One region of the Pantoea ananatis PA13 genome, then DNA from elsewhere that is predicted to be linked to it. Evidence: predicted binding sites of a transcription regulator. Region 1 holds the regulator's gene; each other region holds the start of a gene.
What was found. Region 1 encodes PhoB, which activates phosphate uptake and scavenging genes when phosphate is short. Its sites were predicted from a motif close to CTGTCATAAAACTGNCNNAT; they were not measured.
Positions count from the first base shown of each region.

Region 2: opgB (phosphatidylglycerol--membrane-oligosaccharide glycerophosphotransferase) is a predicted target of PhoB. The motif match lies at 4,958-4,977, and genes of this name have one in related genera.
Region 3: acuI (acrylyl-CoA reductase (NADPH)) is a predicted target of PhoB. The motif match lies at 5,923-5,942, and genes of this name have one in related genera.

Region 1 covers NC_017554.1:3,503,426-3,514,316, forward strand. The annotation lists gene brnQ (branched-chain amino acid transport system II carrier protein) at 1-1,258, opposite strand, end outside; gene PAGR_RS16655 (cobalamin-independent methionine synthase II family protein) at 1,649-2,752, opposite strand; gene PAGR_RS16660 (PstS family phosphate ABC transporter substrate-binding protein) at 3,072-3,992, opposite strand; gene phoR (phosphate regulon sensor histidine kinase PhoR) at 4,012-5,325, opposite strand; gene phoB (phosphate response regulator transcription factor PhoB) at 5,340-6,029, opposite strand; gene sbcD (exonuclease subunit SbcD) at 6,227-7,423, shown strand; gene PAGR_RS16680 (AAA family ATPase) at 7,420-10,891, shown strand, end outside.
Region 2 covers NC_017554.1:3,896,816-3,907,706, reverse strand. The annotation lists gene PAGR_RS18470 (serine hydrolase domain-containing protein) at 1-386, shown strand, start outside; gene PAGR_RS18465 (RcnB family protein) at 518-1,024, shown strand; gene PAGR_RS18460 (GNAT family N-acetyltransferase) at 1,171-1,878, shown strand; gene PAGR_RS18455 (CCDC90 family protein) at 1,901-2,335, opposite strand; gene opgB (phosphatidylglycerol--membrane-oligosaccharide glycerophosphotransferase) at 2,586-4,877, opposite strand; gene PAGR_RS18445 (glycosyltransferase family 32 protein) at 5,081-6,094, opposite strand; gene PAGR_RS18440 (YncE family protein) at 6,601-7,551, shown strand; gene PAGR_RS18435 (histidine phosphatase family protein) at 7,548-8,102, opposite strand; gene PAGR_RS18430 (MFS transporter) at 8,688-10,082, shown strand; gene PAGR_RS18425 (LacI family DNA-binding transcriptional regulator) at 10,129-10,891, shown strand, end outside.
Region 3 covers NC_017554.1:882,504-893,394, reverse strand. The annotation lists gene mutY (A/G-specific adenine glycosylase) at 1-909, shown strand, start outside; gene PAGR_RS04345 (oxidative damage protection protein) at 909-1,181, shown strand; gene mltC (membrane-bound lytic murein transglycosylase MltC) at 1,235-2,314, shown strand; gene PAGR_RS04330 (ornithine decarboxylase) at 3,268-5,418, opposite strand; gene acuI (acrylyl-CoA reductase (NADPH)) at 6,031-7,014, shown strand; gene PAGR_RS04320 (Rdx family protein) at 7,647-7,940, shown strand; gene PAGR_RS04315 (PadR family transcriptional regulator) at 7,955-8,485, opposite strand; gene PAGR_RS04310 (siderophore-interacting protein) at 8,569-9,393, opposite strand; gene PAGR_RS04305 (hypothetical protein) at 9,593-9,787, opposite strand; gene PAGR_RS04300 (helix-turn-helix domain-containing protein) at 9,956-10,822, opposite strand.

The sequences.
Region 1 (10,891 bases):
ACATCACCAGTGATGGCGGCAACCAGGCAAGGCCCTGGTCGGCTAACGGCAGATGCTGACTCAATGCGGGTAACGCTGCTGTAAACCCGGTGGTTTTGATGGCGTCAAGGATACCAAAGAGCAGGCTGACCAGCATAGTCGGCGCGATAATACGGCTGCTTTTATTCCACCAGTTCAGCGTAAAACTCAGCACGACCAGCACGATACAAGGCGGATAAATAGCCGTCAGCACCGGAATCGAAATCTGAATCAGATGGCTCAGCCCCAGGTTCGATACCACCATCGAGAACAGGCCCAGTACAAAGACCAGCGTTTTGTAAGACAAGGGCAAATACTGCGCGAAAAACTCTGCGCAGGCACAGGTCAGCCCGACCGCGGTCACCATACAGGCAATAAAAATCAGGGCGGCAAGGAAGAAGCTGCCCATATCACCAAAGGTCTGCTGAACGTAAGCATGGAGAATTGCCGCACCGTTGGCATTCTGATCCACTAATGCACCACTGCCTGCGCCCAGTTTAAACAGACTAAGGTAAACCAGGGTCAAACCAATGCCGGCGATAACCCCGGCTAAAACCGTGTAACGGGTTAACAGCGCCGCATTATCAATCCCGCGCGAACGTGCGGCGTTAACGATGACAATGCCGAAGACCATTGCGCCCAGCGTATCCATGGTGAGATAGCCGTTAACAAAACCACTGGAAAATGCGGCGCGCTGATAGTCCGCCGTCGCAGGAATCGTTCCTCCCGCCGGCCACAGCAGAGCCGCGACGCCCAGCAGCGTCAGGGCTGCAATTTTTAGCGGTGCCAGAAAATGGCCGACCGTATCCAGCAATTTCCCCGGATAGAGGGAAATCACCATCACCAGCACAAAGTAAATCAGGCTGTAGATAAACAGCGGCAGCTCGCCATCGCCGGTAAGTGGAGCAATGCCCACCTCAAATGAGACCGTGGCGGTACGCGGCGTGGCAAAAAGCGGCCCTACCGCCAGGTAGCAGACCGTGGCCAGAACCACACCCGCAACTTTGCCGATGGGCGTGCTCAGGGCATCAATCCCGCCGCCGACGCGCGCAAGCGCGATCACGGTGATAACGGGCAGACCGACTGCGGTAAGCAGAAAACCAATAGCGGCCACCCAGACATGTTCGCCTGACTGAATACCCACCATGGGAGGAAAGATGATGTTACCCGCACCAACAAACAGGGCAAACGTCATGAAGCCCAGCGCGAGAATGTCTTTAACGGTTAAACGATGTGTCATACGGCCTGTCACTGATGTTGCGATGAAAGATAAGTTTGCGTTGCCCCCTCGCTGCGTTAATACAACGACCGACCAGATGATGACAGCGCATTATGCGCAGCGTCTGGTTTAGCGCAGGTGATTTAAGCTGCTTTTTTTCTGTTCACAGAGGGATAAATCGACAACGGCGGTAAGTAAAACGTTTATAGCGAAGAAAGGCAATACGGGATCGGAAAACCAGAGGGTTATTTCGCAATTTGAATCAATATTAGAGGATCACATCAATATTCTCTGCAACAGCATCAGATGATGTGCTTTAAAAATAAACAAGCGATGGTAAATATCAGCATAAATGCGGGTTTGTATGCACAAGTGGCGCATTTATTGCGCCACGCTGCACACATTCCGCTATCACCAGACCTGATTCGCGACGTTCACGACCAGTCGAATCTTCTGCCACTGCTCTGCTTCGCTCAGGCTGTTGCCCTCTTCCGTCGAGGCAAAACCACACTGCGGACTGAGGCAAATCTGATCGAGGCTGATGTACTGGGTCGCTTCCTGCAGGCGCGCTTTCACCTGTTCGGCATCTTCCAGTTCACCCACCTTCGTGGTAATTAAGCCAAGCACCGCCTGCTGATGGCCGGGCTTGATGAACCGCAGTGGTTCGAATCCGCCAGAGCGATGATTGTCGTATTCAAGGAAAAACGCATCCACATTCACGGAGCCGAACAGGATCTCGGCCACCGGTTCGTAGCCACCTTCAGAAATCCAGGTGGAGCGGAAATTGCCACGGCACACATGCAGGCCTACGGTCAGGTCGGCCGGTTTCCCTTCTAACGCCTTATTCAGGACGCGCGCGTAGGTGCGGGCCAGCTGGTCTGGATCGTCGCCACGTTCGCGGATCTCCCGCTTTTGATCGTCTGAACAAAGGTAGGCCCAGACGGTATCGTCCAGCTGTAAGTAGCGACAGCCCGCGTCGTAAAAAGCTTTGATCGCCTCTTTGTAGGTCTGTGCCAGATCGTCAAAGTACACATCGAGATCGGGGTAAACGTCAGCGTCGATGACTTTTCGGCCGCCGCGAAAATGCAGCACGCTCGGGCTGGGAATCGTCATTTTGGCTACCGCATCACCTGCTACGCTCTGCAGGAAACGAAAATGATCCAGCATCGGATGCCCGTCAAAACCCAGTTTGCCGGTGATTTTTACGCCGTGCGCTTTCGTCTGCACGCCGTTGAACTGAATGCCCTGCTCGGCTTCAAAATGCTCAACACCTTTCAGACCGTAGAAAAAGTCAAAATGCCACCAGCCGCGGCGAAATTCGCCATCGGTCACGACCTTAAGGCCATTTTCACGCTGCTTCGCGACCACGTCCCGAATCGCGTCGTTTTCAATATCGCGCAGTTCATCAGCGTCGATCTCACCCGCATGAAATTTTTCGCGGGCATGCTTAATAGCGGCGGGACGAAGAAAGCTGCCAACGGTGTCGGCGCGAAACGGGGCGGTTTGTCTTTGCATGATCACTCCTGGTCACCGGCCAGATAATTTCGGGCGGGAATAGTTACACAATGTTATTTTAGCCTTCCAGATGGCTAAACGTCTGGATGTAGATTCCCACGCGATGTGCTCACGTGCAAACGAATAATATTCACTTGAGATGAAATAATTTCATGTTGCGAGGCCGGATTCTGACTGTGCTCCCCTTGAGGTTTGCACCGAGGCAATCGGCGGGAATTTATGCCCCTGATGCGGCACAGGTCCCCGCCAGCCATGCGGCAGGAACGGGAAAACATGGGCGAAGGCGGTAACCCCTTCGCCTGTGGGCGAGCGGGGAAACTTACCGGAGGGAGGCGCGCGCCAGGTTCATTTGCGTTTCAGACAGCGGCAGATAGCCGGCCTCGATGACGCGCTGCTGCCCTGCACTAGACAGAACCTGTTCCAGAAAGGCGGCTAACAACGGCGGCAAGGGCTTACCTGGCACTTTATTAACGTACAGATAGAGCGGACGTGCCCAGGGATAGCGACCGCTGCGGATGGATTCAGGATCAGGCGCAACGGCTTCCCCCCTTTTTGTGATAACCGGCAGCAGTTTTACCCCACTCAGGTGAAAACCGAAGCTGGCATAACCGATGCTGCGCGGATCCCCGGCGACCGCCTGTACCACCGCCGCCGAGCCGGGAAACTCCGCCACGTCGTTGCGGAAATCGCCCTGACACAGCGCCTGCTGCTTGAAGAATCCCCATGTGCCGGAGGCCGAGTTGCGGCCATAGCGCTGGATAGATCGCTGCTGCCACTCAGCCTGATGCAGACCCAAATCGCCCCAGCGTTCGGGCACCTGGTTTGCGCCACACAGACGCGTGACGGAGAACAACGCATCAAGCTGGTGGGGATCGATGGACGTCAGCGGATTGCGCTGGTTGACCACCACCACCAACGCGTCCATCGCTACCGGCACGGCCAACGGAGGATATCCGTATCGCGCCTCAAACGCCTGGCGCTCATCCGCCTGCATGGGACGGCTCATTGCCCCTAACTGGACGGATCCGGCTGTCAGCGCGGTTGGCGCCGTTGAGGAGCCCGATGCCTGAACCTGCACATTTACCCCGGGTGACTGACGGCTAAAGTCATCGCCCCACAGGGTCATCAGATAGCCGAGCGTGTCCGAGCCTGCGCTGCTGAGATTGCCTGAAAGCATCACAGGCTGTGCCTGCACCAAGGCAGGCAAGAGAGAAAAGAACAGCAAAAAAAGAAGGCGCATCGTTCCGGTCCGTCAGCAGTTAATGAACCGCATTCTCCTGCATCCCGTTAGTCACAATCAACCGTGGTGCCAGGGTAAAGGTAAAACAGGTTTCCTGGTGCGGGATGCTGGTGATCTCCAGCCGCGCATTGTGATGGCTGAGCGCATGCTTCACGATGGCCAGCCCAAGACCGCTGCCGCCGGTCGCACGTGAACGCGCTTTATCCACCCGATAAAACCGCTCTGTCAGGCGCGGGATGTGCTCAGGTGGAATGCCGGGGCCGTTATCACAGACTGTAAATACCGCGCCCTGCTTGCTGCGCAGCCAGCTGATATCAATGCGCGTCCCCTCGGGCGTGTGGTTCACCGCGTTGTAGACCAGGTTGGAGATAGCACTGCGTAATTGTTCATCATTGCCAAACACTTTCAGGTGAGGATCGGTATGAAAATGGATGGCGTGACGTCCGCCGCTCAGGGTTTCAGCTTCATGCTGCAGGAGTTTGAGCATAACCGGTACATCAACCTTTTCTTTCAGATTAATGGCCGGAGCCGCCTCGATGCGCGACAGCGTCAGGAGCTGTTTGACCAGGCTATCCATTCGCCGGGTTTGCTCCGACATGGTGTGCAACGCTTTGTCCCGTGAGCGCTGATTCATGACGGAGTCATTCATCATTTCCAGATAGCCCTGAAGCACCGTTAAAGGCGTGCGCAGTTCATGGCTGACGTTGGCAAAGAAGTTTCGCCGTGCCCCTTCAAGCTGATGCATCTGGGTTACGTCGCGAGCCACCATCAGCCACTGGCCTTCGCTGTAGGGCATCACACGGAATTCCATGTGGTGCTGGTTATTCAGCACCAGCGTAAGCGGCTTATCGAAATCACGTTGCCGCAGATAGCGAGAAAATTCAGGATAACGCAGCAGATTAAGGATATTTTGCCCGTTATCTTCTGGCCAGCGCAGCCCCAGGTGCTGCTGGGCCAGGCCGTTGCACCAGAAAATAGTGCCCTCTTCGGTGGTAAGTATCACGGCGTCCGGCAGCGACTCCGCGCCGCTGCGAAACCGCTTAATCAGATTACCTAATTCGCGCCGCCGCCGCCGGTTGCGCAGTTGCATTTGATACAACCCGTAAAACAGCGGTTCCCAACTGGCCTGTCCGGACGGTGGCGTCATCGTGCGATCCAGCCACAGCCAGTGAGACAGGCGCATCAGGTTGTAAAAATGCCACAGTAAAATACCGACTACGCTCAGTAACAGCAGCCACGGCAAATAGCCGAACAGCAGGCCGAGCACCAGCGCAGGCAGACACGCCAGCACCAGTTCGGACAGTAATCTCTTCCAGGAGAGGCGTTCCAGCACGGTTAAAGCTCCGTTTAAAAGCGGGCAGAGAAACGATAACCTGTTCCGCGTACGGTTTGTACCATGCGATCGTGGCCGGTCAGTTCCAGCGCCTTACGTAAACGACGAATATGAACGTCAACCGTACGATCTTCAACATAGACGTTAGTGCCCCAGACATGATTGAGTAACTGCTCACGGCTGTAAACACGTTCAGGATGGGTCATAAAGAAATGCAGCAGCTTGTATTCTGTCGGCCCCATTTCCAGCGGTGTGGTTTCTGACATCACGCGATGCGAAGAGGGATCCAGGCTCAGGCCCTGCATTTCGATCACATCTTCTACCGCCATCGGCGAAATACGACGCATAACGGCTTTAATTCGCGCCATCAGCTCTTTCGGGGAAAACGGTTTGGTGATGTAGTCATCGGCACCGACTTCCAGTCCGCGTACCCGATCTTCTTCCTCGCCGCGCGCGGTGAGCATCATGACCGGTATATCACGCGTCATGGCTTCACGCTTAAGATGTTTAATAAATTGTATGCCGCTGCCGCCGGGTAACATCCAGTCCAGCAGGATCAGGTCAGGCCAGGGTTCAATCAGCTTGCTGACGGCGCTGTCATAATCTTCTGCCTCAATCGGCTGATAATCGTTTTGTTCCAGTACGAAACATAACATTTCACGGATTGGAGCTTCATCTTCCACAACTAAAATGCGCTTAGCCATTATTACTCCTGCAGGTAGGACGGCTTTCACTGATATTTGCGGCGCCATTATGCGTCAGTTTTGTGACACTTTTATGAAAAAGTTAGCCATAAAAACCGGCCTGCAACAACCATTTATGACAACATGACGACATGTTTTGTGGCTTTAGTGACTGAGCCAGTATAATTGCCGGGCAAATCGATTTGGCAGGGAGTTTTATGCGCATTATTCACACCGCGGACTGGCACCTGGGGCAGTTCTTCTATAACAAGAGCCGCGCCGCCGAGCACCAGGCCTTTCTTGACTGGCTGTTAATACAGATCGAACAGCATCAGGTCGATGCGCTGATTGTGGCGGGTGACCTGTTTGATACCGGTACGCCGCCCAGCTATGCGCGTGAAATGTTTAACCGCTTCGTGGTGGCGTTACAGCCCAGCGGCTGTCAACTGGTGGTGCTGGCGGGCAATCATGACTCGGTGGCAACGCTGAATGAATCGCGCGAACTGCTGGCCTGTCTGAACACCCGGGTCGTTGCCACGCCGCAGGAGAGTGACGACGTCATGATCCTGACAACCCGTCAGGGTGAACCCGGCGCGCTGCTGTGCGCGATTCCCTATCTGCGCCCGCGCGACATTATGCGCAGCCAGGCCGGTCAGTCTGGACGGGATAAACAGCTCAGCCTGCTGGAGGCCATCAGCGCCCATTATCAGCGCAGCTTTGCGGCGGCACAGGCGCTGAACATGTCCCTGCCGATCGTGGCGACCGGCCACCTTACCGCCCTTGGCGTCAGCAAAAGTGACTCCGTGCGCGATATCTACATCGGCACGCTGGATGCGTTTTCTGCCTCGGCGTTTCCGCCGGCCGATTACATCGCCCTTGGACATATTCATCGCGCTCAGCGCGTCGCGAACAGCGACCATATTCGCTACAGCGGCTCCCCTATTCCGCTGAGCTTTGACGAGCTGGGCAGCGAAAAAAGTGTCTGTCTGCTGACTTTCAGCCCGCGCGGCCTGGAAACCCTGACCCTGCCGGTTCCCACCTTCCAGCCGATGCAGATGCTTAAAGGCTCCCTGGCGCAAATCAGTGAGCAGCTCGCCCACCTTTCCCCTCCCAGCGGAGAGAAGCCGGTCTGGCTCGATATAGAAGTCACCACCCAGGAGTACTTAAGCGATCTGCAGCGCCAGGTTGAAGCGCTGACGGCAGATTTACCGGTGGAAGTACTGCTGTTACGCCGCAGTCGTGAACAGCGCCAGCACAGCCTGGCGCAAACGGATAACGAAACCCTGAGCGAACTTAAGGTCGAAGAGGTTTTTGCCCGACGCCTGGCGCTTAATGAGGAGCTTGATGACAAGCAGATCGCCCAGGTCACGACCCTGTTTAAGCAGACGCTGGCCGACCTGGAGGCGAACCCATGAAGATCCTCACGCTGCGATTCAAAAACCTGAATGCGCTGAAAGGAGAATGGTTTATCGATTTTCGCACCGAACCTTTCGCCAGTAATGGTCTGTTTGCCATTACCGGCGCGACAGGTGCCGGTAAAACCACCTTACTGGACGCTATCTGCCTGGCGCTGTATCACCAGACGCCGCGCCTGGGTGCGATTTCTCAGGGCCACAACCCGCTGATGACGCGCGACTGCGCCGAATGCCTGGCCGAAGTCGAGTTTGAAATCAAAGGCGAGGCCTGGCGGGCATTCTGGAGCCAGAACCGCGCACGAGGCACGGCCGACGGCAAACTGCAGGCTCCCCGCGTCGAGCTGGCTCGCTGCGCAGATAATCAGATCGTTGCAGACAAAGTGGGCGACAAGCTCAAGCTTACCGAAACGCTTAGCGGCCTGGATTTTGAACGTTTTACCCGTTCAATGATGCTGTCACAGGGCCAGTTCGCCGCATTTCTTAACGCCAAAGCGAATGAGCGCGCAGAGCTGCTGGAAGAGCTGACCGGAACGGAAATTTACGGGCTGGTTTCCATGGCCGCGTTTGAGCGCCATAAAGAAGCCAAAAATGCGCTGGAACTGATGCGCAGTCGGGCAGACGGCATGGCACTGCTTGATGAGGCGACCCGCGCCGGGCTGCAGCAACAGGAGGCAGCCCTGACTGAGGCCGAGCAGCAACTCAGCCGTCAGTTTGACACCGCTCAGCGGCAGCAGCAGTGGCTGCAGCTGGCACAGCAGCTGAGCGCGGATGCTGAACAGGTGAACGCCGCCCGTCAGGCCGCCGACGCGGCGAGTCAGGCGGCAGAGGCCGATCGCCAGCGTCTGGCACGAAGTGAACCGGCAGAAAAACTGCGCGGTGCGCTGCAACAGCGCGACAACCTGCAGACTGAACGCACGGAGCTGCAACAGCGTCAGCAGCAGTTAAACCAGCAGATGCAGGCGGCGGCCCACGAGCAGCAGCAGTTGCAGCAGCGTTATCAGGAAACCGAAGCGGCGCGCGAACAGGTGCGTTTGCAACAGCACCAGCAGGAAACGCTACTGAGCGGACAGGTTATTCCACTCGATCAGGCGCTCTCGGCCCTGCAGCAGCAAATTCAACAGCTGCAGCATGAAACCGCACAGCAGCAGGCGAGCTGTACGCAGCGTGAACAGGCGATGCAAACCGAGCAATATAAGGTCAGCGATCTCCAGCAGGCGCTGGCACAGCAGCAGTCGCGTCGGCAACAGCTGGCGGATATGCCGGTTTGGGGCGAAAATCTTCCGCTGTGGCAGGACCGCTTTGCTCAACTGGCCCGCCATGAAACCGATCAGGCGGCGTCGGCGCAGCAGATTCAGCAACAGGCACTGCAGCTTCATCAGCGCCAGCAGCAGGTCGAACAGCTGCAACAACAGCTTGCGCCATTGAAGCAGGCCGGGCAGCTTACGCAGCAGACCTTGTCTGACGCTGAGCAAGCACTAACATCGCTTCATAAGGCGCATCCTCCCGAAGCCTTGCGTCAGGCCTTAAAGCAGTTAACTCAACAGCGTGACGCACGTCAGACGCTGACGTTACTTGCAGCCCAGTGGCAGCCGCTACATCAGCAGCGCGGTCAGTATGAAAAACGGTTACAGGATCTGGAAAAAGCCTGCCAGCAGGCTGAGGCTGAATTACTGATGCTGCGGGAAACATGGAAGCGGGAGAAACAGCAACTCACCGATGTGGAGAAGATTTGCCAGCTTGAAAGCCATATTGCCGATCTGGAAGAACACCGGGCGCGGCTGGAGGCCGGGCAACCCTGCCCTTTATGCGGCTCCTGCGAACATCCCGCGGTTGAAACCTACCGCACGCTCGAAGTCAGCGCCAACCAACAGCGCAAAGCCGTGCTGCAAAAACAGGTGGAAGCGCTGAGCGAAACCGGTACGGCCAAAAATGAGCAGATAAAACACCTGAAGGGCCAGCAGCAGTCTCTGCGCGACGAGCTCGCCAGTATAATGCAGCAGCTGGATGCATTGACCCAGCGCTGGCAGGCACTGAGCGGTGAGCTTGCGCTTACCTTCACTCTGAACGACACCGACGCCCTGGACCACTGGCTGCAGGCGCAAAGCCGTCAGGAACAGGCATTAACTTCGCAGACAGAGACGCTGGAACACGCCGAGCGAACGTATCAGGCGGCAAAAGAACAGCATCTGCAGCAGCAGCAGACACAGCAGCAACACCAGCAAACGCTGCAGTTGGCGCAACAGCAGTTGGAGAACGAACACCAGGCGTTACTGACTATACAGCGCCATCACCAACAGGCTCAGGCGAATGCTCAGCCGCTCCAGGAGGGGCTGGCGCAACAATTCGCAGGCTTCGGCCTGACGCTGCCTGACAGCGCACAGCGCGACAGCTGGCTGGCTGAACAGCAACAGCGCTGGCAGCAGTGGCAGGAAAGTGAGCGGTTGCTTGCTAACTTGCAGCCTCAGTTGGCGCGTGCGGAAAGCCAGGCTGACGCCCTGCGCCAACAGCTGCAGCTTGAGCAGCAGCGCCTGAATCAGCAGCAGCAGCAGCTCGCCGCACTGGACCAGCAATACCGCGAAAAACGTCAGCAGCGTGAGGCGTTGTTTGGCGATCGGGATGTCATTCAGGCCCGTCGGCAGATGCAGGAGAGCGTCGAGCATCATGAGGCGCAGCTGACGCAGCAGCGTGAACGGCTGCAGCAGTCTCAGGCTGAAGCCAGCCGCCTCCACGGCCAACTGACGTTGCTGGAGAGCCAGCTACACAGGTTGGGCACTCGCCTGACGGACGCTGAGCAGCACTTCAACGCTGCGCTGGCTGCGGCGGAATTCCCGGACGAGGCGAGCCTGCGGGCCGCGTTGCTTGACGAGCATGAAGCGCAGCAGCTTCGCCAGCGACTGCAGCAGATCGATCAGCATCTGCTCCATCAACAATCCCGCCTGGCAGAGCTGCAGCAACGGCTGGCAACCCATGAGCAGGCTAAACCCGATAAGATGCCTGAGTCCGCCGATGCACTGACCACACAGCTGGAAGCGTTGCGGCATTCCCTGAGGGAGAACGCCAGTCAGCAGGGACAACTGCAGCAGCAGTTGCAAAGCGACGCCAGCCTGCGGACCCAGCAGCAAACGTTGCTGGCACAGATTGCGCAGGAGGAAACCACGCTGGCGCAGTGGGCGTTGCTTAACGATCTGATCGGCTCGGCGACCGGGGATAAATTCCGGCGCTTTGCCCAGGGACTCACGCTCGATCACCTGGTGGCGCTGGCTAACCGCCAGCTGGATCGTCTGCATGGTCGCTACCTTTTACAGCGCCGCGCCATCGATGCGCTGGAACTGGACGTGGTGGATACCTGGCAGGCGGACAGCGCACGCGATACCCGCACGCTGTCAGGTGGAGAAAGCTTTCTGGTGAGCCTTGCGCTGGCGCTGGCGCTGTCCGATCTGGTCAGCCATAAAACGCGCATCGAGTCAT
Region 2 (10,891 bases), 390 kb from region 1:
TCCCGCGCGGTGATCTCACCCCGGACTGGCGTTTCCAGCGTAATATGGTCGCGGCGGGCAGTCTTTACAGCAACGCACGGGATCTGAGCGTCTATCTGCGTGCACATCTCACTGCGGGCAGCGATCCGGCGCGTAATCGTGCCTTTGCTGAGATCAATAAAGGCGTGTATCAGCAGGGCGCACAGACGCAGAATATCGCCTGGGTTACAGACAGGCTGGCAGGAAGGAACATTACCTATCAGGTCGGCTATATTGGTGGTTATTCGGCTTTTATCGGTTTTGACAAGCAGGCAGGCAATGCCATCGTGGTACTGCAAAACGCGTTTACCTGGAGCAACTATCTTGGTATCACATTGTTGCTTAACCTGGCAGAGAAAGACAGGTAAGGTGTAGGTTGGGTCCAGAATGAGTCGTGATTCCTTACACTTACCTTTATGAGTGACGGAACCGCAGCCCTGTTTAGATTGTCTTCAGAGTAGTCTACTGTTATTAAAATCAATTCAATGTGGAAATTATTATGCGCAGGACTCAAATTGCTTTTATTTCAGCTGGTTTACTGTTCGGCTCGCTGAGCCTGATCCCCGCCGCTCAGGCTGCGGGTGAAACCACCGACAATGTGCCACCGCCGCCGCAGATTCAACCGGCTAATCCAACCGCTCAACCTGGCGATAACAACGCGCAGCCCGGTGCTGCAGCACCTGCCCAGCCGCAGGCGCCGATGAGTTCTGACTCTAACGACGGTATTACCCCAACAACGCCTTCGCAGTCAGCAGGCAATCCAGGCAAGCCAAATTACGATCTCAGCACTATTATCATTGATTATAAAGAGCATAAAATCGGTGATACCGTGCCTGATAAGTACCGCAGCAAGACTTACACCATCACCGAGTGGCAGAAACGTAATTTGCCTGCGCCTCAGCCAGATACCCACTGGGCTTATATCAATGCCAATTACATTCTGATTACTAACGACACCGGTAAGATCGTTATGGGTAAATCCGGCGATATCTTCTTCCGCGGATAGTCCTGCGGCGCTTTGTTAGTTATCTCTTCTTTCAACGGCCGCGTTAAGCGGCCGTTTTCTATTTCTGTCTTTTTTATCAGTGATGACTTCTCAACGTGTTTGCAACATGGCAACGTGTTTTTATTCACTGCAATGGAGAAGGCATGATGTCGCAACACGTCAATCAGTATGGTCAACCTGTAGGGCAATCCATGCCCGACTGGCAGCCACGTCCCTTACCTCAGCGTGAGGTGCTTCAAGGTCAGGTTTGCCGTCTGGAGCCCTTTAGCGTGGCTTCGCATGCTGAAGCACTCTGGCAGGCCTGGTCGCTGGCAGAAGATGGCCGTGACTGGACCTATCTTTCTGATGGGCCGTTTAATGATGAAGCCGCCTGGCTCACCCATGCTGCTACGATGGAGGCGAGTCAGGATCCGTTGCATTTCAGCGTCATTGATGTTGAAACCGGTAAGGCCGTCGGAACGCTATCGCTGATGCGTGTTGATGCGCAAAATGGGGTGATGGAAGTGGGATATGTCACCTTTTCCCGATTGCTAAAGCAAACAAGAATGGCGACCGAAGCGCATTTTCTTCTGATGCGTTATGCCTTTGAGCAACTGGGCTACCGGCGTTATGAATGGAAATGTGACAGCTGTAATCTGCCTTCGCGTCGGGCCGCGCTTCGGCTGGGATTTCGCTTTGAAGGTGAATTTCGTCAGGCCCGCGTTTATAAAGGCCGCACGCGCGATACAAGCTGGTTCTCAATCATCGACAGTGAATGGCCAGCTGTTAAAAATGGGCTGGAACGCTGGCTGGCAGAGGCTAACTTTACAGCCGACGGGCGACAGCGTGAAAAGCTGGAAACTCTGCGAGGTTAAGGCCTGAAGCGCGGGTAACGGCTCAGGCAAGCACATATTTAATGGTCGCCATAAGCAACGTGGTGGTCATGATCATCAGCAGACGCTGTACCCAACGCATATCGTTTTTTAAACTCCCGACGTCGGTCTTGAGTACGCTGACATCCGTTTTGAGCTCGGCGACGTCGGTCTTGAGTACGCTGACATCGGTCTTGAGCACGGCAACGTCCGTTTTGAGTACGCTGACGTCTGCCTTGAGTTCATCCACATCGGTTCTGAGGCACGACTCCGTTTTCTTCAGTTGCGTGCTTAGCGAAAAGATATGCTGATTCTGACGCTGAAAAGCCTGCATGACATCAGCACGGGACAGCGCATTGTCCTGCTTTAATGCCGAAAAAATATCCACCATCGCTTCTGCCTGGCGATCGTTGATGCCTGCGCGCTGTAAACGTTTAAACGCTTTGTGTGTATTCATCATGGTGAGTGTCATTCAAGAGCCTTCCCGATTCATCACGTTATTTGAATATCATGTCAGGAGAGCCGGTCTGGTCACAGAAGATAAAAAACATATTGCGAAATAAATTCCATTATATCAATTAGTTAAACGCGTAGTTTTCATCTTTTTGCGGGGTGGGCCGCAAAAAAAAAGTTGTCAGTTAGCCTCTTTTACACAGCCCGCTTACCAGGCAGTGTAAAAGGTGGGGGCTAACCGTCATCGTGAATAAACATCAGGGAACGGGGACAACCTTTAACGTAATCAGACCGATGCCGAGTTTGCGTGGGTCCTGACCTGCGATGTTGTTAAGATTGCTGAGTTGCGGCTCTGGTGGGGTAAACGTTAACCGATGGCTTCCGCGGGTGTTATCAAAACGCAGCGTCTGGGTTGATGCTTCTTCTCCCAGCATCAGAGGCTGTTTTGTGTCGCCTACCTGCACCCTTGTGGGTCGGTGCGCATTGGGGCCATAGGCGCGAGCGGTAATCACCAGATCAAATCTGGCGGGCAAAGGGTTAACGAATTCTATGGTCACTTCCGGGGCAAGATTGGCGTTTGACCAGCGGCCCCAGTTTTCCGTACGGGAAAGGCCGCTGAACTGCTTCACGCTTGCGGGTGCGCCGGGAACCGCGAACAGAAAGCTGTCGGCATCATAACGAATCGCATTATCGTCGATGCGCAGCTGCGCCACGGCATGTTGATAGTTTGCATCGTTCTGGGGGCCTGCCGGGAACTGCACCTTTCCTTTCCACAGGGGGCTATCCATACGCATGACGGAGGGATGGCCCGCGAGCTGGCCCATTGCCAGGCACCAGTCGCTGGACAGGGCCAGCGCCGGTTGCCAGATACGGGCAATTTTAAAGCAGCGATCGACCCAGACAAACTTTTCCGCCGAGGTAAAGTCGGCCAGCTGATAACGTAAAGGCGCCGAATATTCCCCCTCAGGCAGTGGCTCTACATGCTTCTCCGTCACCCGCAGCAGAATGGGCAAGGCAAAGCTGGCCCCGGAAAAGCTGAGCGTATTTTTCGTCTGATCCAGCGTGATGCTGTCGATCTTTTTGGGAAAGTTCCACAGCTGAATGATATCGGCTTTCCAGCTCAACACTTTGGTTTTCATATCCTCAAACTGGCTCGACAACGACACTGCAGACAGGCTGCTACGTCCCAAACCTATCGCATTGTCGCCGCCCAGAATATCCAGTAACGTCGCGCCGTTATCCAGCGTACTGCGTTTCATATCTATCACTTCTGCCTGCGGTTGATCGCCACGGATCACCATAAACAGATCGTGACGAGGACGCTTGATCAGAAAGGGATGCGCCGTGTTGTTCATGGCCAGATGATCGGATGCCACCACAATCACGGTATTCTTAAACCAGGGAGAGGCCTTAATACGGGCAATCAGGCGTGCGATATGCTCCTGCGAGCAGGATACGGCGCTGAACGACTGATTTGGCTTGCCCGCATAGCTGTAACTTTTGCGCTGGCAACTTCGGGAAATAAACCCATCAGGATGATGCGTATCCACCGTGAGCGCAAACAGCGCAAAACGTTTCTGCTGGCGCGAAAGTGCCTCATAGGTTTCAAACACCTCGTCCAACACGGTATCGTCGTAATAACCCCAGTTGTTGCGGTAGGTGGGATCGCTAACCTTGTCTTTGAGTTCCTGTGAACCGTACAGGCGCGCAGGGTCAAAGCCGTGAGAACGTAAAAAGACATCTTTACCCGCAAAGCGCAGGTCAGCGCCCTGAATAAACCAGTTTTCATAACCGGAATTTTTTAAAATATCGCCCAGGCAAACGTTCTGTGGGTAAAAACTGGAAAGGGAGGCGGAAGCATTTCCGTCGAAAGGGGCAAAAAGCGGGATACCGCACATCGATGCGACCATACCGGCAATGGTGTAATCCGTGCCGGGAAGCTGCTCGGTCTGGGTGAAGTCGATGCTTTGCTCTTTTTCCCGGCTGAGTTCGGGAGCCAGCCCAGGGAAGGCAATCGGGTCGAAGTAGGTCCGCTCCAGGCTTTCAGCATAAATATACACCACGTTAAGTGCGGGCTGCGCAATGCGCTTTTTCGGGACTTTATAGACGGTGGCAAAGTCGGAGTTTTCGCGCAGTGAGTGCGAGGTAATGAGAGAACTCACTTGCTGAAAGGCTGGCGTTGTTTGTACCGCGCCGGCGGCACAGGCAAAAGCCACCAGGCTCCAGCCTGAATGAAAGGGCCGCTCACGGCGGCACAGCAGCCATGACAGGGCACAAAACAGTAAAAACAGCACGATGACCAGCCCAAGGGCGGGCACAACGTATTTACTCAGGCCCGCACCGGTGAGGCTGTTCGTTAGGGTATACACTACAGCGTCAGTAATGCCGTCGCCGGTAAAATAATTACTGGCGAACAGCGTGGCGTTGAGCAGCACGAACAGCATTAACAAGCACAAGGTGAGGGAAAACCAGATTCTGCTTCGGCCTGCTTTACAGGAATAAACAGCAATCGCGGTCAGAAAAAGTATCACTGACACGAATTCAGACAACGTCAAATCCTCTTATCGTATGAATATGTCTCTTATCAACAGGGGGACATTCCATGGATTTTTGACTCAATCTATAGTGGCTGTCATCAGGCTGCAACATCTCTGCGCAGATTTGGCTGCAGACTCACAGTACAGTCAATTCGACGTTAAACAGGGGCGAAGTGCCCGGCGATTTCTAATGAAACGGCCGGGCAGGGGGCGGATTACGCGCGTTGTTCCTGCGGCGCTGAAAGTCTGGCGGGAGAGGATGGGCTGTCGTGCATCGCTTCTCCGACCAGGCTGGCACGATTGTAAAAGCGTAACCGCAGGTTAAAATCGAGGTGCGCGCGCGCACTGTCACTGAGCCGGATGACCGGCGGCGGCGTGAGCGGACGCTGCTGAAACAGAACAGAGCGCACACAGGCATCGTTGCTGCCAGCATGCACCTGCTGATAATAGCCGACGCTGGCTTCCGCTTTACGTAACCTGGTATTAACCCGACGATGCTCATCCATAGCCAACTGATGTGCCAGCGCCGTGAGTTCGTCACCGGGGTTGCTGAGATTCTGTTGCACTGCAGGGAAATCACTGCGTTTCATTAACTCCAGCAGATAGTTTTGTCTCCCCACGTATTTTACCGGGGCCAGTTGTTTCAGCCATTCACGAATAAAGGGGTTTTGAGCAGGCGCCGCGATAAAGCCGGTTTCAATCATCGGTCTGAGTGGGTTAACCGTGTTTTGCTGACGATAATATCCCAGCACATCCATGGGGCGGTCGCTTTGGGCCTGATGGACCCAGGCAAGATCCTCGAACAGCAACGTGTTGCAGTCGATGCTGATGCCACCGTAGCGTAATAATAGCTCCAGCCGGATGATGTCGCTTTTTAGCTGCGGAGTCAGATCGGAAGAGACAAATTGCACATCCGGCAGCCACTGTCCCAGCGTCTGAGGGGTAAGCAGGTGGATCTCATGATCCGGATTATCACGGCAAATTTTACTGGCGTTAAGGGCAACGGAAGCAGGTAGCCGGTCGCCGGGCCAGTACAGCCAGACTTTTTTAGCAATGGCAGGCAGGGTCTTAGGTACGGATTCCAGCAGCACGTCCTGTTCCAGCGTAGGATCGTATTCAGGCGCGCTTACGGCCCGGTGTTGTTTAATCGTCCACAGCATGCGGCTGGTGAAAGCAAGTTTTTCCCATTGACGCCAGAGATGATGCAAGGAACGGCGGTGTGAATTCATGTTTCACCTGTTATTTTGATTATAGTGTTTATGCCAGTCGGCAAAATAAGGGCTTAAGCTGTCATCCCGTATATAAACCGCCATAAACGCAGACATGCTGCGCTGCGCAATTTTTATTGTATTTCCCCGGTGATGGTTCAATGGCGAGCCACGACAGTTTCTGTGCACAAGCGTGACGTGAGCGGCCGCGACTCATTTATTTAATAGAACACAATTCAACAATTCGCTATTCCTGATGGAAACTTTAGGATAAAACGGAAATAAGCCTTCGCCTGAAATAAAAATAAATATTTATTTACGCTAATGTTTTATTCCGCTATGGCAATATCTTTATATCGACAGAGGGGGCGTTTTTCTGTCATGAAACCGATAAACAGTGCGCGAGTATGAGCATCAGTGCGGAATCGAGATAAGTGAAATATTCAGCATGATTAATGAATTTACAGATGTGCGCAGCCTGACAGTCATTGTCTACGCTTTAGCTATACAGACGAAAAGGAGATGACATGCCGTTTGAATCTCGAGGATTACTGGCGATTGACAGGCAAACCAGACGGGCGCTGTTTCTCGATCCTGACACCTTTGACGTCAGCCAGGCCGTGGACGTTATCCCAACGCGACTGCACGAGCTTTTGATGCTCGCGCCCTGGGAAAAGGCTTTTCTCCCTCTGTACGGTGACGATATGCAAGGCGATGCGCCTCATCCTGGCCATAAAGTGGCGGTCATTGATTTACGACAGCGGGCGATTAATGACTATATCGATCTCTCACCGTCACAAGCGCCGCACAGCGGTCAGTTAGGGCGCGACGGCAAAGTGTATCTGTGCTGCGAAAATCCTACTGTCGTGGTGGTGATCGATCCCCTTACCCACCGCGTTGAAAAGACGATTCCCATTCCGCTTGATAATACCCATCGCCTGACGCTTTCGCCCAGCGGCCGCAAGCTCTTTACCGACAATGAGCAGGATGCCACCATTACCGTCGTCGACCTGTGCGAAGCGGAAGGGCGAGTCATTGATACCATCCTGATGCCCGGCCCGGTTTCAGGCCTTACTGCATCACCCAGGCATCCCTATCTCATCGCCAGCGCCGCCGATGTGCCGCTGCTCTATGTCGTCGATCGCCAGAGCCATCGAATCCGCCAGCGTCTGGCGCTTCCTGGCCATCAACAGCCCTGTCAGAAGGTTCGCTTTAGTCCGGATGGCGAGTATCTGATGGCGATCGGGCACCAGGAACCCATCGTCACGCTTTTTGATGAATTACTGAATCCTTTGGGGCATATAGCGCTGACTCACCAGCCGCTGGATGGCTGTTTCAGTCCGGACAAGAAACGGCTATTGATCACCCATGATGATAACCGGACGCTGAGCGTCATTGATCTGGTGCAGAAAACCGTTCTTGCGACAACCGAGGTGGGGGCTGGCTACGAAACGCTGAGCTACTTTCAAATTGGTTAAATAAAGGGGCGATGGTAGATGGCCGAACTCCAGTGGCGGCTGCTGGCGTGTTTTTCCGCCTGCCAGCCGCGCTTACGCAATTCACGGGCAATTATCTTGTTCATAATGCCGTGCCCCAGCAGCAAAACCGTACCCTGCTGCGACAGGGCGATCAGGCGATCGGCGGCACGCGAGGCGCGGGCGCGCGCATGCTGCAGCGACTCGGTCTCCCCGGCATAGCCACAAAACCACATGGCGCGCAGGATGGCCTGCCAGACAAAGGTGGGTAACTGAATGCGATCAGCCCGGAGCAAAGGAATACCGACTTCACTGAACAGCGCATCAACGTGATGGGGATGCAGTCCGAGGCGCTCCAGCGAAGAGTGGGCGCGGGGCAGAGGACTGCAGACCACAACCGCCGCTTTTCTGGCGATGCTGATGCTGCGATCGGGCGGGCCATCGCTCACCAGTGACAGATCATAGGCTTCACACCAGTCTGCCAGCCCCTGTGCGCTTAAACGTCCGGCAAAAGGGTGGTCAGGTTTACCATGTCGCATCAGGATAATGGTCATAATGATTTAACGGCGTTCTCCGGTTTATGCGCCAGTCAGGTATATCTGAGGATGCGGTATGTGGCAATCGCTTCCTGTGCTGTCATCAGGCAGTCACACCAATGTGCGACAACATCAGGCGATGAAAGGGTCAGACAGCCAGTTTGGCTTAATGTTAAAAGAAAAGTGCCTCTGGTTCCGGTGTATGCTGTTTTTTTGTGCGCCGGGTCGGGATTAACCGCCTGATTTTGCGCTTAAAATGGCATATTAATGAAGCTTGATAGTGAAGGAAATCTAACAAATTTTCTCAAAGGCTATTGATTTATCTACGCGCGTAGATACACTAGCTTCCAGTGATTGCTCACGGTGCTCGATGCACGGTAGGCCGATCGAGGATCAAGTTACATTCGCCAGATTAATACGACCGCTGAAATATACAGCGGCGAAGCTCGCGATACTGCGGATTCCAACACCAGGGAATCTTTAACTTTCCTTTCATCATGGTTAGCCAACTGAATGTCGCCACCGGGGCGTTCTGCTCGCAGTCAGGGAACCGTCTCTCGGAATGGCATTTATCGATCTGCATATTTTCAAGGGACAGCGTTTATGACGCCACAGCACTCCGTTACGCAGCAGGCAGCACAGCCTTCCACCTCCGCCGCTGATGAGCGGTTTACTACCCCAGCCGGCCGCAAAGATTTTTGGCGCGCGACGGTTTCATGCTGGTTAGGGACGGCAATGGAGTACGCGGATTTCGCACTCTATGGCCTCGCCGCCGGCATTATCTTCGGTGATGTTTTCTTTCCTGAACAAACCCCCGCCATGGCGCTGCTTGCCAGCTTTGCAACCTGGTCGGTTGGATTTGTTGCCCGCCCCATCGGCGCGTTATTTTTTGGCTGGCTGGGCGATCGAAAAGGTCGCAAAGTCGTCATGGTAACCACCATTATTCTGATGGGCGCATCCACAACCCTAATCGGCTTGATTCCCAGCTACGCCTCCATTGGCATCTGGGCGCCTGCCTGTCTGGTTCTGCTACGTTTCAGTCAGGGGTTTGGCGCAGGCGCTGAGCTTTCCGGCGGAACCGTGATGCTGGGAGAATATGCGCCGGTTAAGCGGCGTGGCCTGGTGTCTTCCGTTATCGCCCTCGGCTCTAACAGCGGCACGCTGCTGGCATCGCTTGTCTGGCTGCTGGTGGTGCAGATGGATAAACAAAGCCTGCTGGAATGGGGATGGCGTATTCCCTTCCTGAGCAGCGCCGTCATTGCCCTTGTGGCACTGTGGATCCGCCGCAACCTGCGGGAAACCCCGGTGTTCGAGCGCAAGAAAGCGCAACTGGAAGCGGAGCGGGCGAACCTTATCGCCACGCAGCATCAGACGGTTGATACGCGCCCCTTCTTTCAGCGTACCCGTGCTTTCTGGACCATGGTCGGCTTACGTATTGGCGAAAACGGTCCCTCTTATCTGGCGCAGGGTTTTATCGTCGGGTATGTCGCTAAGGTCCTGATGGTCGATAAATCCGTGCCGACCACGGCGGTCTTTATTGCCTCGCTGCTCGGCTTCCTGATTATTCCCCTGGCCGGCTGGCTGTCAGACCGCTTCGGTCGCCGGGTCGTTTATCGGATTTTTTGCCTGTTGCTGATGATTTATGCCTGGCCAGCCTTTACGCTGCTGGATACGCGCGAACCTGCGATTGTTATCCCGGTTATCGTGGTGGGCATGGCGCTGGCTTCTCTGGGCATCTTTGGCGTTCAGGCGGCCTGGGGCGTGGAACTGTTTGGCGTGAACCACCGTTATACTAAGATGGCCGTGGCCAAAGAGCTGGGCTCGATTATTTCAGGTGGCACTGCACCTTTGGTGGCGGCGGCGATGCTGTCGTACACCGGGCACTGGTGGTCCATTGCGATCTATTTCTCAGCGATGGCTTCCATTGGTTTCCTGACCACCTTTGTGGCACCGGAAACGCGCGGGCGCGATCTTAATCTGCCAGAGGACGCCATCTGAATACGATGAAGTTACATGGCAAGCGGCATTAGATGAGGAGGGCGAAGTGGCGAAACCGGTAAAAACGACGGTCACGCGCAACGACGTGGCAAAAGCCGCAGGGACCTCGGTTGCCGTGGTCAGTTACGTCATTAATAACGGACCACGCCCGGTCGCGGATGCCACCCGTCAGCGGGTGCTTGCCGCCATCGAGCAAACCGGCTATCGCCCGAATGCCGCCGCCCGCGCCCTGGCGTCAGGCCACACCAAAACCTTTGGGCTGGTGGTGCCGAATATCAGCAACCCCTTTGTCGCGTCGATGGCGCACATGCTGCTGCAGGAGTCGCTCAATCACGGGCATGTAATGCTGCTTGGTGATGCAGGCGACGATCGCAAACGGGAGCTGGAGCTGATTCAGGGGCTACTGAATCGTCAGGTCGACGGCCTGTTTTATAACAGCGTGGATCGCCATCCTTTCATTGATATCATCACAGCCAGCGGGACACCGCTGGTTATGCTTGATCGGGTTGAAGCGCAGCCCGGGGTCAGCATGTTACGGGTGGATGAGCGACAAGCCGCCTTTCAGGTGTGCGCACATTTGCTGAGCCATGGTTATCAGCAGGTCGGCATGATTAGCGGACCGCTGGATATGCTCAATGCCCAGGATCGTATTCAGGGCTGGCGTGACGCGATGCAGGCGCACAATGTACAGATTGATGAATCACTGATTTTCCCCACTACCTATACCCGTGAGGGCGGTTATCAGGCAACGCTACGCATGATAGCCAGCCAGAAGCTGCCCCGCGCGCTGTTTGCCAGTAACGAAGGCC
Region 3 (10,891 bases), 2.0 Mb from region 1:
TTTCCTGACGTCAGCGATCTGGCCGCCGCGCCCCTGGATGAGGTGCTGCATCTCTGGACCGGTCTGGGCTATTACGCCCGTGCGCGCAACCTGCATAAAGCGGCAAAACAGGTGGTGGACCTTCATGGCGGTGAGTTTCCCCGCCACTATGATGAGGTCGCCGCTTTACCCGGCGTTGGCCGATCCACCGCTGGCGCGATTTTATCTCTGTCGCTGGGTCTGCATTTCCCTATTCTCGATGGCAACGTTAAACGGGTTTTAGCGCGTTGCTACGCGGTAGGCGGCTGGCCGGGTAAGAAGGATGTGGAAAAGCGGCTCTGGCAAATCAGCGAAGAGGTCACGCCTGCTCAAGGCGTCAGCCAGTTTAACCAGGCGATGATGGATCTGGGTGCCATGGTGTGCACGCGATCCAGACCAAAATGCGACATCTGCCCGCTCAACAGCGGATGCGAAGCAAGGGCTAACAACAGCTGGGCCAGCTATCCGGGTAAAAAGCCGAAGCAGACGTTGCCGGAACGCAGCGGTTGGTTTTTGATGATGCAACATGGCGACAAGGTCTGGCTGGAGCAGCGCCCGCCGGTGGGCCTGTGGGGCGGTTTATTTTGCTTCCCGCAATTCACCAGTGAAGAGGCGATGACCGACTGGCTGCATGCGCGCGGCATTCACGCCAAACCCCAGCAGCTTACGGCATTTCGTCATACCTTTAGCCATTTCCATCTGGATATTGTCCCAATGTGGCTGTCATGGCCTTCTGCCGGGGCATTAATGGATGAAGCTGGCGGTCTCTGGTATAACTTAACGCTGCCGCCGCCTGTGGGATTAGCCGCACCTGTAGAGCGTCTTTTGCACGAACTGCGCCATCCCCAGCAGTTGCCTTTAGGCAGCTGTGAGATTAACGAGGAAGAATAATGAGCCGCACTATTTTTTGTACTTTTTTACAACGTGATGCTGAAGGGCAAGATTTCCAACTCTACCCTGGCGATCTGGGAAAACGCATTTACAATGAAATCTCGAAAGAAGCCTGGCAGCAATGGATGGCTAAGCAGACGATGCTGATCAACGAGAAAAAACTCAACATGATGAACCCCGAAGATCGCAAAGTGCTGGAAAAGGAAATGATTAACTTCCTGTTCGAAGGCAAAGACGTTCACATTGAAGGCTATACGCCACCCGAAGCATAACTTTTTTTGGCCTCAGTACTGGGGCCGTTTTCCAGGTCAGGCATGTATTTTAGATGAATAAAAAGCTGATAGCCCTGCTGGTGATTGCACCCCTTTTAGTTTCCTGTTCCGGCAAAAAGAACCCGACCTATTCAGAAGAGTGGGTGAAGGACACCAACGGATTTGACATCCTGATGGGGCAGTTCGCCCATAACATTGAGAACATCTGGGGGATCAATGAGGTTCTGATTGCCGGACCGAAAGACTACGTCAAATACACCGACAACTATTACACCCGCAGTCATATCAACTTTGAAAGCGGTAACATCACGATTGAGACCATTTCCGGTACCGATCCCGCTGCCAGCCTGCGTCAGGCGATCGTGACCACCTTGCTGATCGGCGACGATCCGGGCAATGTCGATCTTTATTCTGATGTCAACGATATCCAAATCAGTAAAGAACCGCTGCTTTACGGACAGGTGCTGGACAACACCGGACAAGCTATCCGCTGGCAGGGCCGCGCTCAGGCGTTTGCGGACTATTTGATTGCGAATAAATTGCAGCGTCGCAATTCTGGTCTGCATGTAATCTACTCGGTCACCATCCCGATGGTGCCGAACCATCTTGATAAGCGTGCGCATAAATATCTGCCGATGGTGCGCAAGGCTGCAGAGCAATATGGTGTTGATGCGTCTCTGATCCTCGCGATTATGCAGACCGAATCCAGTTTTAACCCCTACGCCGTCAGCCATTCTGACGCACTGGGTTTAATGCAGGTGGTACAGCATACCGCGGGCGTCGATGTATTCCGTATGAAGGGTAAATGGGGCAAACCAAGCCGCAGCTACCTGCTGGACCCCGAGAACAACATTGATGCCGGTACGGCTTACCTGTCATTGCTGCAGCGCAGCTATCTGGCAGGCATTCAGGATCCGCTGTCGCGTCGCTACGCGGTCATTACCGCCTATAACGGCGGTGCAGGCAGCGTGCTGCGCGTGTTCTCCAGCGATAAGGATCGTGCGGTCACTATCATTAACGGCATGTCACCCAGTCAGGTTTATCAGACGCTGTCTAAACAGCATCCGTCTGCGGAATCGCGGCGTTATTTGTATAAGGTGAGCTCGGCGCAGCGGAGCTACCATCGGTATTGATGGCGAAGGGTTTCCCCTGGCGGGGGATTGCTGGCGCAGAGAGGTTTTTGCGCGCAAGGCGCTGGGGTTCTGCCCTCTGGCTCTGAGAGGGTTCCGCCCGCCAGGCGATGGGGTTCTGTCCTCTGCCTCTGATAAGGTTCCGCCCGCCAGGAGATGGGGTTCTGTCCTCTGGCTCTGAGAGGGTTCCGCCCGCCAGGCGATGGGCAGTTTCAGCCTGCCCGTGCAGGCGGACGTGTTAAGGGGCTTACGCCAGCCCCTTAACAATCCCGGCGCCCGGCAGCCGTCGCTGTTCCTTCGTCACTCACTGCGGCCTGACGGGCCGGCCGGATGCGCCTTCCCTGGCGCAGCCGTCCTCTGCGCGGCATCCCTGCCGCTCCGCCCTGGCCTCCATTCTTTCCTCAGCGCTCCGGATGCCTCCTGCAAACCCTCGTCTGTATGATCTTTAATTTTCTTGTAAAGACTGTATCGCCTGTAATTTATGTTTAAAGGCTTAAAATTAAAAATCATTAAATATCAATTATATAAATCATTCCCTATTTTATAAAGCGATGCAGGAAGTGGCTTTAACACAGCTATCGAAGCGGGGGTTTTGGGCGGCCTTCCCGACCGCTGAGCGGATGAGGGATTTCCGGATGAGCCGACAGGACGTCGGCGAGAGCCGGGCCGCGCCAGGGATGGCGCGTCCTGGCGGTCCGGCAGAAATCCTGAAGCAGCGAAGGGACCGCGCAGCGGCGGGTGGGCAGGACGGGAGCCCGGGGTCAAGGGGCCGCGGCGGCTGGCGGCCCCTTGTCGGTCGCCCGCAGGGGCAAACTGAAACTCCCTGCCGCCTGGCGAGCGAAACTTTCTCGGAGTCATTAACTGAAAGCTTCGCTAAAAGCCCAACCGCAGGCACAAACCGATACCTTCTCAGCGCTAACAGTTAAGCTCTATGAGCTATCCAGGCGACAGCCCCCTCACCCCACCATCATATTCGCCACCAGATACTTACGTCCGTCAGCGCCTTCCTCGGTGTAAACCCCTTGCAGCTCCGGCGAAAAACCGGGCAGTTGATTGATGCCCGCTTCCAGTGCCAGAAAATAGCGCTGTACCGCCCCACCCCATGTTTCGCCCGGAACCACACAAAGGACGCCCGGTGGATAAGGCAGAGCGCCTTCCGCCGCGATGCGACCTTCTGCCGTTGCAATAGGTACCAGTTCGACTTCGCCACGAATGTAAGCCTGATGCGCATCCTGTGGGTTCACCTTAACCTGCGGCAGCCCCTGCTCGCGGAACATCATGCGCTGCAGGTCTTTTACGTTATAGCTTACGTACAGGTCGTGCATCTCCTGACACAGACGGCGCAAGGTATAACCCGCATAGCGTTTAGCGTTTTTGCGGTACAGCGTCGGCAACACTTCGGCTAGCAGCGTATCGTCTTTTACATGCTGCTCGAACTGCGCCAGCATCGCCACCAACATCGCCATTTTTTCCGGACTTTCGGCTGGAGTCAGCAGGAACAGAATAGAATTGAGATCGCATTTTTCCGGCACGATGCCGTTTTCACGCAGGTAATTCGCCAGAATGGTCGCCGGGATGCCAAACTCAGCATATTCACCGCTGGCTGCGTCAATGCCTGGCGTGGTCAGCAACAGCTTGCAGGGATCGACACGGTACTGATCGCGATCGTATCCGGCGAAACCGTGCCATTTAGCGTTGGGTTCAAAGCTAAAATACTGCAGATCGCGAGCGATCGCTTCCGTTGGTGCATCCTGCCAGCGCTGGCCGTTTACCCTTTCCGGCACGAAAGGCAGGATCATGTCACAACGATCAAAGATCGCTTTACGTGCCTCGATCCCCAGCATCACGCACTCATCCCACATGCGGCGCCCCGCCTCGCCCTGATGCATTTTGGCGTTAATATCCAGCGCGGCAAACAGCGGATAGAACGGACTGGTTGAAGCGTGCAGCATGAACGCGTTATTCAGGCGCTTATGCGGGCAGAAACGCTTTTGCCCACGAATATGGTTATCTTTCTTGTGGATCTGCGAGGTCTGCGAAAAGCCCGCCAGCTGCTTGTGCACTGACTGGGTAACAAAAATGCCGGGATCGTTTTCGTTCAACTCCAGCGTCAGTGGAGAACAGCCTTCCATCAGCGGAATAAACTGCTCATAGCCCAGCCAGGCCGAGTCAAACAGAATGTAGTCACACAGATGCCCAATGCGATCCACCACCTGCCGCGCGTTGTATACCGTGCCGTCGTAGGTGCCCAACTGGATAATCGCCAGCCGGAAGGGACGCGCCTCGTTAGCCCTTTCAGGCGCCACTTTCTTGATCTGTTCGCGCAGGTAGCCATCATCGAAACAGTGCGCATCAATGCCGCCGATGAAGCCAAACGGATTACGGGCCGCTTCAAGGTAAACCGGCGTCGCGCCCGCCTGAATCAGCGCACCATGATGGTTGGACTTGTGATTATTGCGGTCAAACAGCACTAAATCACCGCGCGTCAGCAACGCATTGGTGACCACTTTGTTCGCGCTTGACGTGCCATTTAACACAAAGTAGGTTTTATCCGCGTTAAACACTTTGGCGGCAAACTTTTGCGCATGCTTAGCCGACCCCTCGTGAATCAGCAGGTCGCCCAGCTTGACGTCAGCGTTACACATGTCCGAACGAAAAACGTTCTCGCCATAGAAATCAAAAAATTGCTTACCCGCTGGGTGCTTTTTGAAAAATGCGCCGCCCTGATGGCCCGGACAGGCAAAGGTACTGTTCTGCATATCAACATAGCGGGTCAGCGTTTCAAAAAACGGGGGCAGCAGCGCGGCTTCATAAGCCTGAGCCGCCGCTTCCAGCGCTACCCAGTCCTGCGGCTCGCCATTCAGTTCGCCGGTCACGCCGGGCAGGTGCATCACCTCTTCTTCAAAGGCATTAGCAACGAACACCGGTAAATTAAAACCCGTGTGGCGTAACAACGCCAGCACGCCACTGCGCGTATCAGCCAGCGAGACGACAACAGCCGCCACATCGGTAAAATCAGTATTATCCAGCGTGACCACGTCGCGCGCAGTATTCAGGGTCAGGTTAGGCGCAACAGCAGCGCTGGCAGCAATTTTCAGTGGTGTCATAACACAAATCCCTAACAGTCAGGGAGTGGGTGCCTGAGGCACGGCAATGGGGAAATTTCCCCGGCGAATAATGTCTGACGCGATAAACCGATAGACATCAGTAAAGAGTAGTCCTTACTCATGTCCAACAGCAGCGGCCCGGTTGGCCTCACCGCATAGTGAACGATGTGTGTGTAACTGACATGACGAAGAACAGATCGCGCGCGAATTCAGGCGAGTGGGGACACGTGCAGTTGCACATTGAACCGAACATGGCAGCGTCCTCTGTTATCGGGCGGTGGCGAGAAAAAAGTGGCCGTCATAATGTCATTTTTTATCCGCAGGAACAACCCGACAACTTTAAATATCAGGTCAATAAATGCAAAATATAAAACCATTAAATATCAATATCTTATAAATAAATACCAGTGAATAACCGCTTAAGTTTCTGTTATTTATGCGCAATTATGCATTTTTCAGCACGCTGGCAGTCGCTCCCTCATTGCTACTGAAATCGCCACTGAAATGCCTCAGGTTTGCGCCAAGCCTCGCACTTGTCGGGCCAGTGCCCTACCCTAATCGGCGCATCGGGCGTAAACTTGCCTGATTATTCTTACGCCTAACGGAGGATACATGTTTAAGGCAATGGTGATTGATAAGGACGAACAAGGTTACCGCTCTCAGCTAAAAGAACTCTCCGAAACACAATTACCCGATGAAGACGTCACCCTCGACGTCAGCTATTCCACCCTCAACTATAAAGACGCGCTGGCCATCTGCAATAAAGGGCCGATTGTGCGCCAGTTTCCAATGGTGCCGGGCATTGACTTCGTGGGACGGGTCACAGCAAGTCGCCATCCCGACTGGAAACAAGGCGATGCGGCGCTGCTCACCGGCTGGGGCGTCGGGGAAAAACACTGGGGCGGGCTGGCTCAGAAAGCCAGCGTGCCTGGCGACTGGCTGGTAGCCGTGCCTGAAACGCTAACTCCGTTGAATACCATGGCCATCGGAACGGCGGGCTTTACCGCCATGCTGTGCGTGCTGGCACTCGAAAAACAAGGCATTACGCCTGCCAGCGGCCCGGTTTTGGTGACCGGGGCCAGCGGAGGCGTTGGCAGCTTCAGCGTCTCTCTGCTGGCAAAACTGGGCTATAACGTCATCGCCTCCAGCGGGCGAGCCAGCGATGAAGACTATTTAAAAACCACCCTGGGCGCAGCCGAAGTGATAGATCGCGACGAGCTGGCTCAACCGGGTAAACCCCTCGGGAAAGAGCGCTGGGCCGCCGCCATCGACAGCGTCGGTAGCCATACGCTGAGCAACGTGCTGGCCGGCACCCAGCGTGACGGCGTGGTCGCGGCCTGTGGTATGGCACAAGGCCTGGATCTGCCCGGTAGTGTCGCGCCCTTCATTCTGCGCGGTGTGACACTGGCTGGCGTAGACAGCGTGATGTGCCCTAAACCGCTGCGCCAGCAGGCCTGGCAGCGGCTGGGGCAGCTTCTGGATGACGCGTTACTGAACCAGATAACAACGGTCATTCCATTGCGTGACGTGCACCAGGGCGCACAGGATCTGCTGGATGGCAAAGTTCGGGGCCGTCTGGTGGTTGACTGCGCTTAACGTTCGCCTTCCGCCAGGGGCGACGAAGGCGGGCGCATCAGTCATTCGCTTAGTTCCTGAATTGCCCCGCTCGCCCCTTCCCTTACCACTTCTGGCTGCCGGGAAAGTGCTGCCAGCGGGCGATAACTTCACCTGCTGGCAATGCCCGGCTCATCCAGACTGAGCCTGGGGGCGGGCTATCTTCCCCGCCCGCAGGCTCGCATTACTGCTGACAAGCCTGGCTCATGGGCTTACCTGAGCATCCTGAGCATCCCGAGCATCCCGAGCATCCCGAGCATCCCGAGCATCCCGAGCGTCCCGAGCGTCCCGAGGCATCTTACAGAGGGCCTCCTGACTTACCGCCATCTGTTTTTTTAGGGCTTCCCACTCACGTCAGACAGCCTTACCCCGGCCCCTTCGCTGTCGGTTCCGGAGCCGCTAATTTGATGTTTTATCAGAATAAACGCAGGGGCACACCGGTACCGTTTCGGCCAGCGATGCGGTAAGGTTTGCGCTGCTGTCTGCCACGGGTGAGGATTCGCGTCAGGGTTAGCAACGTATAAAGAAAACAGAAAACCCATGCGAAAAGCCCGGCCGGCATGCTTGCGGCCCCTGCTGGCCTGAGCGTTAATTAATGATAAAGAGAGGGAAAGATGCAAAAACCCGTGGTCGTCATTCACTATTGTACCCAATGTAACTGGCTGCTGCGCTCCGCGTGGATGGCACAGGAACTGTTACAGACCTTCGCACAGGATCTCGCCAGCGTGACGTTGCGTCCCGGCACCGGCGGCGTATTTGAAATCACCCTGGATGAACATCTGCTGTGGGAGCGCAAGCGCGATGGCGGATTCCCGGATGCTCAGGCACTCAAGCAGCGGGTAAGGGATATTTGTTTTCCGGAGCGTTCGCTAGGGCATATCGATAAAAACCGATCGGACGACAGCTGATCGTCCACGTCAGATTAACTGCGGCTGATATCCTCTGCCGCAGTCATCAGAGCAGCGACGATTGTTTGCCGGGTTTCATCGGTAATGTCCTGCTGCGCCAGACGCGTGTTCAGGGCAGTTTTAAAATGATCGATCGCCTGCTCAATTTCAGGAATGCTGCGGTTGTTGACCAGCACTGCCAAAGACGATAACCGGTCGATGAGACCTGACAGCGGCTGTGCATCGTGCTTTAGCATGGCCTGCCCCGTTTCGGTGAGCACGTAAGCCTTACGTGCAGCCTGAGGGTCACTGATGTGAATAGCCCCCATCTCCTCCAGCCATGTCAGATTCGGGTAAATGATGCCTGGACTGGGCGAATACTCGCCCTTTGACAGGTCTTCAATGCATTTAATCAGCTCATAGCCATGTGTGGCGCGCTGCGAGATAAAATGCAGCATCAGCAGACGGATCTCGCTGGCATCCAGCATTTTCTCACGGCGCTTGCGCCGTCCACTGCAGGGCGCATCGCGGTTATCTTGCCCTGAACGTGCCGAATCCATTTTCATTATCTGCCTGAGTCAGTGGAAAGAGCCTGATGGTAGTGGGCCATCAGGCGAAATTCAATCAACGGCAGGTCACTTAAATTCAGTTAACGAACGACAGCGGGTTTTTGATGCCAGTAGGCTACGGCGCGCACCAGGTCAGCGTCAACCCCGCGCTGTGTGGTGAAATAGTCACACAGCTGTTTTACGAACTGCCCTTCTCCGGTCAGCCAGATAAAAGCGTCGTGCTGCGGAATCGCGATCCTGTCCAGCGCGGCCGTCAAATGTGGTAAATCCGCCAGCGTCATCTTGCCGCTGCCAAGCCAGTTAACAGAGGCATTACCGGTATCTCCCAGGTAGGCTTGTCCGGTCACCTCATCAGCACAGGCAAACAGATGCAGCGCCTGAGCCTCCACACTACTGCTACGCCGCCTGAAAGCAGGCAACCCGGTTTCGTCACAGACGTAAAGCTGAAAAGCATAATCCGTTGGCACCAGCAGAGAGCCACGCGGCCCACCAATGATCAATCTGTCACCCGGCTGTGCCTGGGATGCCCAGTCGCTGGCAACACCGCTGTCGTGGATATAAAAATCCAGCGTCAGCGATGACGCACCATCAAACGCCAGCGGCGTATAGTCGCGCGCGACAGGACGCAATCCGCCTTGCCACTGAATACCGTCATCGTTGATCGTCGGCAGTGCCAGCGGCGCGCCGTCAGCAGGGGGAAAGAAGACCTTAATGTGATCGTCAAAACCGGGAGAATGAAACCCCTTCAGATCGTCGCCCGTGAAGACAATGCGCCAGAACGTCCCGGCAATTCGGGTTTTCTCGGCGACGTGGATAGCGCGGAAGCGCAGTTCGTTACGCACGCGTTCAGGTAAGCGGCGGGAATAAGATGTAGGCACGAGGACTCTCCGTAAACGCGGCTGCATGCAAAGAAGCTGTTTTCGCGCCGCTTAAGTAAATAGAAATCATTCTCATATAAACTCGCTAAGAATAGCCATGATATATCTTAAGAACAATGACTAAAAATGCGATACGTTGTGAAAAAACGCGGACAAAAAGGAAGGATGCACAGAAAACGAAAAAGGCGCTCAGGCGCCTTTTAAGGGGATAGCGGTAATAACGTGGTTACCGCGCCGGGTTTTGTCCACTGCCTTGCGGCAGGGAGCTGTCACCGAGTATCTCGCTATGCGTCCCCTGCGATCCAGGATGTAACCCTGTGGGCACATTGGCAGGATCGGTCAGTTGTGCGGCAGCCAACGTTGGGGCCGCACACAGCGCGATAGCCAGCAGCATCGCTGATATCTGAGAGATTTTAATCATGTGTTTTAGCCTGATAAGGCGTAGAAAGCAGGTGAATATTCCAGCCCTGAGAAATAAAAGCCGTGGTAATGGCGCCTCTGTGAGCTTCAGGAAGAATTTTACGCCTGCACAGCTAATCCGCTTATAAAATCGTGCGCTTTATCACATTATGGCGCACGTTATGTGCATTCAGCCCTGGGTCACCGGGATGAAAAATACGCCTTCGATTCTGTCCTGCGTGCTTCGGGCCAAGTCCAGACACAGTAAATCCATCCCCGGCCGACAGGCTACGCCCAGCTTGGGCAAATGCAGATAATAAATGTCTGCGATGAAGCGCGTGAGCTGGTCCGGCGACCCGCTCCACGCGAGGCTGGCGTAGAGGCCTGGCGCAATGGTGCGAACCGGCAGGGCGGAATGTGCATCAGCCGTTTGCTGTGCTTCCAGGCCACGAAACAGGCTAATATGCTGCTGCTCGACAGAGCCGTTCCCCGGCCCGTACTGGAACCCCAGCCAGCCCTGCGCAGCCCCGTGACGGGCGCGAACAACCTGGCGCACCTGCTCAGCAACGCGATGATGGCGGTCGCTTATATAGTCGCCATAGCGACACTCCCATTCCAGTGTCTCACCCTGTAGCTGAAGGGCTTCTTCACGTATAACCAGCACCGCCTGCTTGACTGGTGCGCGCTGCGCAATGCGGCCGTGAAAATGGCGCACAGGTAAGACTCTGTGGCGACGGAAGGCGCCTGGCGTCATCATAAAGTGGTTTTTAAAGACCCGGTTAAAATTCTGCTGATTTTCGAAGCCGAAGCGCACCGCAATATCAATCAACGGCATCCGGGTCAGCCGCAGCGCCATGGCGGCGAGAGTCAGGCGTCGTTTTCGGGTATAGGCCGCCAGGGTTTGCCCGGTCATCTCTTTAAACAGACGCTGCATATGCCATTTGGAGTAGCCAGACTTGAGGGTAATCTGGTCGATATTGATATCGTTGGTGAGATTGGCCTCAATCCAGTCGACTAAATCATTAATATGCTGTTTTTTTATGGTTTGACTTAGCATTGATGTATGAACAGAAAACAGAAGGGAAATTCGTCATAAAAGAGTAACAAAAAGCCTTAGGGATTGTAA